Regions from separate parts of the Saliniradius amylolyticus genome, predicted to be linked through region 2. Evidence: predicted binding sites of a transcription regulator. Region 2 holds the regulator's gene; each other region holds the start of a gene.
The links. Region 2 encodes FNR, which switches genes on or off when oxygen is low (the NO sensors DNR and NnrR bind a similar motif). Its sites were predicted from a motif close to TTGATCTAGATCAA; they were not measured.

Region 1 (2,201 bases), 900 kb from region 2:
TGCCTTGAGAGGACTGCCAACCGCCTTTTTCTGCTCGTAGCGAGCCAGTTGCGCCAACTGCCAGGCCGCCCCGGTCTGGCCGCTGGCCAGTCGCTGCTCAATAACCCTGATCATGGCGTCGGTTTCGGCACTGTCTACGCCAAGCTGGCGCAGCCCCTCGGCCGCGATACTCAGTTGAGCCGGTAAAATCTTCCGCACCGGCGACTCACTCACTCCATGTTGTTTTAGTCTGGGCCACAGGATGTTTGCAGAGAGTCCGTCTTTTGCCGCCCGATAAAAGTTGTACTCGGCGTACCGGAAAGGAATGGCGGGCAGCAATCCGCGGATTTTTTCGGCGTAGGCCACCGTCAGCCCGGTCAGAAAGGCGGCGTTCGCCATCATATCGGTCAGAGTCGGGCCAGACGGCAGCGCACGGAATTCGATTCTGAGGTGCCCGTCTGCGGAGGCGTCGAACACCGCTCTGTTCCAAGACCACACCGTACCATGATGCAAACACAGCTCGGCGAACGCTGCAGAATCCGGAAAAACATAGGGGATCAGGGGCGGGTACAGTGACACATTCTGGGCAAATAACTCCCAGGCGCTGTGATGCACCCAGCCATGGCCAAAACTCACCCGGGCCGGTTGCCGCCAACTGCTATTTTTTGTGTCCCGGTCATCAATGCATTGTTTAAACAAGGCGATACGCGTTTCTTGCCACAGCCGTTTGCCCAAAAATGTGGGCGAATTGCCTGAAACCGCCATCACCAAAGGCGTTACCAGCTGGGCGGCATTGTAGTAATCGGCAAACCGCCCCGCCGGCACCTTCAGATGCACCTGAAAAGAAGTGTTGGCTCCCTCCAGCGTGAGTTCATCGGACTGCATCTTCAGCGATTCGGCAGCATTGATATCCAGGCTGAATGCGCCGGTTTTGTCTCCGGTCAGGCTATTAGTTAATGCCCGGTAGCGCGGCAGATCGGTCATGTACTCCCGGCTCAAATCACTGCGGCTTAGGGTGGGCAAAATCCCGATCGAGACGATACGGGCATCGAATGCTGCAGCATCGGCCTTTAATCGGGTTAAGACCGCAGCCAACTCTTTCTGCATCGTCGTAAACGGTGTGCCAGAAGCCGACACTGGCGAAAGGTTAATCTCAAGATTAAAACGGTTCAGCTCTTCGGTGAGCAGAGGGCTTTGCATGGCGTCTAACAGCTCGGTATTCAGCGCAGCCGGACAGCCATCCTTGTCAATAATATACAGCTCGACTTCAGCGCCCAGACTCGCCGGACCGGAGGAAAACCCAGGCCGCTCCAGTCGCTCTTTCAATGCGCCAAGCTGGGCGTCCAGCTTGTTACAGAACTGCACTTCATCCTCGTGACTGAAGGTGTCTCTGTCTATCTCCCGACCCATTTATTTATCCCATGTGCAAAGACATAAGTCATACCATCAGGGATAAGTATAGTCAGAGCGGCGGATTGGCACCTTTGTGCTGGATCAACGGGTGGATGAACAATGATGGCGGCCAACCCTGAGTGTTATTCCCGGGATCTGAAGTTGATGATTCAGGTCACATAGCCTGGCGTTGTGCCGCCTTCATTATTACTGAACGGTCAGGGCTTACGTTCAATTGCGGGAATGTCGAAATACTTATCCGGCGAAGTCGCTTTGATCTCCGCCAGCTTGCGGTTGCGAGCCCGACGCTCTGACACCGTCTCATCAAACACCCGCTGGTGCTCCTGTTCAATCATCGCCTGGATCGCTTCCTGGCTTAGAAACTCCAGTAGCCGTAATGCCTGTAACAAGCCCTCGACCCGATGCTTAGGTTGTTAAAGATAAATATTCATAATGCGAACTGGCGTGATGAGGAACAATGGGGTTGCAGCGAAAAACGTGCTCACCGAAGACGCTCATTCAATAGAAAACTTCATGAAAGCGACCAGCATTAAACTAGGGTACAACGTGCCATACACAGAATTTAGGATGGTGTCGGATAAAACTCTGCGGGACATCGAAAAAGGCAATACCGACCCGCGCCTGTCGGTGGTCAATAAGCTGCTCAGGCCCGGCGGCTTTCAGCTATCGGCGAGGAGGGTTAAAGCGACGGTGTTGTGATTTATTTTGATACGACTCTTTTTATCAGTCGAGCTGTTGCAAAATGCAAGACTTGACCCCGTTACCCCTCCTTAGGCCGGGTCCGGCTAGCGTTCAGCTAGCCGCTCAAT
Region 2 (2,201 bases):
GAACGATGGCTTCATAGGGACGGTTATGCCAAACCACTTTTGCTTTAACAGTGATACTGTCGTCCTGAACCTGGCTGGTAATGAGTTCACTCAACCACTCGGTGCGATCATCTACCACTGCCTGTCGCATGGTTTCTCGTTCTTCCACCGACAGCATGGTGGTCATCTCGTAAGAAAAGTCATAAATGGTCAAAAAGGCGGTGATGTCCGCCCCGGTTTTCTTGGCCAGCTCGACCGCTCGGTTTAGTGCCTTTTGCTGCTCGACAGTCGGGTCGACCACCACCAAAATATTATTGAAATCCAGCATCCTTTAAATACCTTACTCAGCTAATAGCAAGTTAAACAACTGGCATTAAGTGTATGTTCAAAAGGGAGTTTTCGCCAATAGTCTGAATTTGCGGTGGATCAAGCCTGAGAGCTTTAAGAACGGCGTCGCCATGGTGATTGGGCGTGTTCTTTGCGGGCAAGGGCGGAGGAGAAATTCAGAGGCGCCGTAAGCGGGAAAGTGATTTCAACCAAGCAAGCGCGAATGCCAGAACACCGTTCTGTATCTTACGGTGACAAGCCGCACTGACTGCGCTAAATGCAGCTGAGTGGCTCTTACGGCATCAAAAAAGATGATTAAAGGGGTAAAAAACCCCTTAACACTAGGACGCTTGTGTATTGGGGTTTTTCAGCGCCGCCACGTTCTCAACACTCTGTTCCAGTCGCCGTGGGTCCAGCAAGGTAATAAGCTTGCCATCCACCTGGATCAAGCCTTCCTGCTGGAAGCGAGTTAGCAGGCGACTGATGGTTTCTACCGTCAACCCCAGGAAGTTACCAATCTCGGCACGGGTCATGGTCAGTCTGAATTCCTTTGCCGAAAAGCCTCGTTCGCCATAGCGTCGACCCAGCTGTGACAGGAAGAAAGCCAACCGTTGAGTGGCGGTACGTTTATTCAGTAACAGGAACATCTCCTGATCGGCGAAAATCTCCTGGCTCATCATGCGCATTACCTGCTGGCGCAATCGCGGTAGATCGCCACTGAGGTTCTCCAGCGTGGAGTAGGGGATTTCACAAACCATGGCGGTCTCTAACGCCATAGCCGTACTGCGGTGGGCACTATTTTGAATGGCATCAAAACCCACCACATCGCCGGGAAGATGAAAGCCAATAATCTGTTCTTCACCATCGGGAGTGACAGTATAGGTTTTGAAGGTCCCGGTTCGCACCGCGTATAAGTTAGTCAGCGGGTCACCCGATTGAAACAGGGTGTCGTTTTTCTGGAATGGGCGTTTACGCTGAATAATATCATCCAGCTTGGCCATTTCGTTTTCACTTAACGAGAAGGGCAAACAGAGTTGACTGAAGCTACAGTTCTGACAGTGAATGGTACCGCTGGAAAACTTGGACATACCGGATTTTATACCTTGATATTATTCTTTCCACACTATATCGAATCTAGCCAGGGCTTTAAAAGTACCCACAAAGAAAAAATTACTAATATCAGGGCTAAGGTCGAACGTACCCACCGAAATCCTAGCCATTGCCGAAGTTGCTGACCGAGTGTTCCCAGCGCAATGAGTGTCGGTAGCGTACCGAGTCCGAAAAGCAGCATAATTTGGGCGCCTTGAATAGCGGAACCAGAAGCGACCGACCAACTTAAGGTGGAATATACCAATCCACAGGGAAGCCATCCCCAGACTAACCCATAGGGCAAGGCAGCCAGCGGTGAGCGAAATGGCAACAAAGACTTAGACAGCGGGGCAATGTGCCGCCAGACTCTGCCTCCCAGCCGTTCTAAATACGTCAGTCCTCGCCACCAGTTGCCCAAGTACAGACCCATGGCCAACAGTAATAAACCACTTATGGTATTAAGAATATAAGGTCCCAGAGGAAGATGCGCGCCCGCGGTGCTACCTAAGGCGCCCGCTAAGGTGCCTGCCAGGGTGTAGCTGGCAATCCGGCCGACGTTGTAACCAAGCACGTAGGGCCAGTGGGAACGGCCCCGGGGAATCGCGTAACTGAGTGCACCGACCACGCCGCCACACATACCGATGCAGTGTATACCGCCGGCTAAACCGATAAGAAGCGCCGATAGCAGGCTAATCTCTGGGGCCATCGTCGTTCGGTTTGCGCTTTGATTGAGAGGGTGTGTCGTCTTCGTCAAATAGGATGCTCGAGCCGTGACGCTCCAGATCGTCGAACTGACCGCTCTTTAC
Region 3 (2,201 bases), 1.2 Mb from region 2:
GCCGGAATATGTGTTGCCTGCTCGTCCAAAACCAGATCGCAGTGCACTTCATCGGAGCAAAGCACCACATTGTTGCGTTCACAAATACTGGCGACTTGCTTGAGCTCGGACTCGGTCAGCACCGTTCCTACCGGGTTCATTGGGTTACACAGGATCAGCAGTTTGGCCTTGGGATCGGCGGCTTCCTTTTCCAGCTGCTCTAGATCGATCATCCACCGACCATCTTGCTCGACCGTGTTCACTTCCACCCGCTGCATTTGGTTAAACCCTGGCGCCGCCAACAAGGGCGGATAGTTAGGAGTCTGAACCAGAACCTTATCACCCGGCTCAGCATAGGCCTGACAAGCGACATTAAAAGCCGGGCACACACCAGGGTTCCAGACAATCCAATCCGGCTCAACCTGCCAGCCATGCTGTTTCTTCAGCCAACGTATAACGGCCTCTTTGCCGGGCTCATATTGGTTCGGCAAGGTATAACCGAGAAGACCATGGTCGACTCGCTCCCTCAGAGCCTGAAGTATCGGCTCCGCGCAACGAAACTCGGTATCCGCCACCCACATAGGCAACACATCCTGACCGCGATATTTTTCCCATTTAAAAGAATAATGGCGCGTGCGGTCGATTTCCTGGTCAAAGTGTTCTGTCATGGCGTACCTTTTTCGATTCAATGCCGATTAAAGGCCACACTATAGAGCGCTTTTCAGCCCGCGCACAACCTTGATCTGGAACAACTTATGACACAGCCGAATTTGACCAGCATCAAAGTCATTTTCCTGTTGTGAGTCAAACTATCACTATCCCAAAAAAGGAGAGTGACGATGAAAGAACGAGATAATGTTGGTGTATTAGACAGCGCTATTCGCTCCATGGTGGCTTGCGTCCTGTTAGCACTGGCCGTTGAGCAAATTTTTCCGACCGCGGTAAATCTGATTTTCGTCGCCGTTGGTGCCGCACTTTGGGTCAGTGTGTCGGTGGGTGTTTGCCCGCTGTACAAACTACTCGGGGTGGATACTTACCATAAGGTGGCGCATTAATTCTCTACCCCCTTAACAACAAAAAAAGCCGCAAAGCTCAGACTGGCCGTCAAGCCGCCCATAACAACCAGGGGCGTTCTTACATTACAGCGTCTGATACTGCGGCTTTTGTATTGCTCTATTGTAATTCAGTCAATTACAGTGCGTAGAGAAACAGCACGCAAAGCACCAGCCCGGTGACACCGAAAAAACCATATTCGACTTTGTTCTTCATCGCCGCCTGTCCCGACTCAGAGGGGCCTACACCCGCCATGATGATACTGGCCAAACCCAATGCAAACGCAACCAGCGCCACACCAAAGACGATAGCGTCAATCCAATTGCCCATAATTCACCTTAACCCACGTTCAACAAATCCAGAGCCGTATTATGCCCTAAACAAAATTAAAATCAGAGTGCGGTAGATCAAAAACCCAGCCTATTTACGGTGCATAACGCCACTGAAACTCAATTATGAAATTACTCCTCCGTAGGGCTCAAATTTGTTGTCATTTTGTGGCACTCTAGGATGAGTTAACCAACCACTTTAAGCTTATGAGCCAACAAGACGACAAGAAAGAACCTCAAATACGCTTAGACCAGGATGATCTGGACGTATTTCGCCGCCGTCCCAGCGGCTCACCACCGCCATCGGGCAATCTCGACAGCGATCAACCGTCCCCTTCCGGTGGCAGCTCAAAAGTTGCTATCATCAGCTTAATTTTGGTGCTCATCAGTCTCGGCTTTTCTGGCTGGCTGTATTCGATTAACCAGCAACAGCAACAGGCCTTGACGCAGACCCAGCAGCGACTGGACGAGTTACAGCAGCAGATCTCCGCCACCGACGAAGAGTTTGGTCAATCCGCCTATGCCATCCGTGATGAGCTTAAGCAGGTAAAAGACAAAACCGACACCTTATGGACAGAGATGGACAAACTCTGGGCCTCAGCATGGCGGCGCAACCAGTCGGAGATCAAAGAGCTTAATAGCAAGCTGATGCAGAGCTTGGCTAAGCTGGAAAAAGCCGACGATGGCATGCAGGCTAGCCTCAGCCAGTTAGACAAAGGCCAAAAACAGGTACAGCAACAGCTTAATCAACTTGCTTCACTGAAAACCAGCGTCAACGACAATGGTATATTGCTGGCTGCACTGCAGGACAGAGTCGGTGCTCAGCAAAACACGCTTAAA

Region 1: HMF8227_RS03250 (glutamate-cysteine ligase family protein) is a predicted target of FNR. The motif match lies at 1,464-1,477, and genes of this name have one in related genera.
Region 3: HMF8227_RS01925 (YgaP family membrane protein) is a predicted target of FNR. The motif match lies at 718-731, and genes of this name have one in related genera.

Annotation. Positions count from the first base shown of each region.
Region 1 covers NZ_CP029347.1:670,430-672,630, reverse strand. The annotation lists gene HMF8227_RS03250 (glutamate-cysteine ligase family protein) at 1-1,389, opposite strand, end outside; gene HMF8227_RS15015 (hypothetical protein) at 1,590-1,781, opposite strand; gene HMF8227_RS15225 (hypothetical protein) at 1,960-2,091, shown strand; gene HMF8227_RS03240 (M48 family metallopeptidase) at 2,178-2,201, opposite strand, start outside.
Region 2 covers NZ_CP029347.1:1,571,327-1,573,527, reverse strand. The annotation lists gene uspE (universal stress protein UspE) at 1-307, opposite strand, end outside; gene fnr (fumarate/nitrate reduction transcriptional regulator Fnr) at 648-1,394, opposite strand; gene HMF8227_RS07375 (sulfite exporter TauE/SafE family protein) at 1,430-2,101, opposite strand; gene ccoS (cbb3-type cytochrome oxidase assembly protein CcoS) at 2,085-2,201, opposite strand, start outside.
Region 3 covers NZ_CP029347.1:380,085-382,285, reverse strand. The annotation lists gene HMF8227_RS01930 (MalY/PatB family protein) at 1-647, opposite strand, end outside; gene HMF8227_RS01925 (YgaP family membrane protein) at 819-1,034, shown strand; gene HMF8227_RS01920 (hypothetical protein) at 1,171-1,362, opposite strand; gene HMF8227_RS01915 (hypothetical protein) at 1,569-2,201, shown strand, end outside.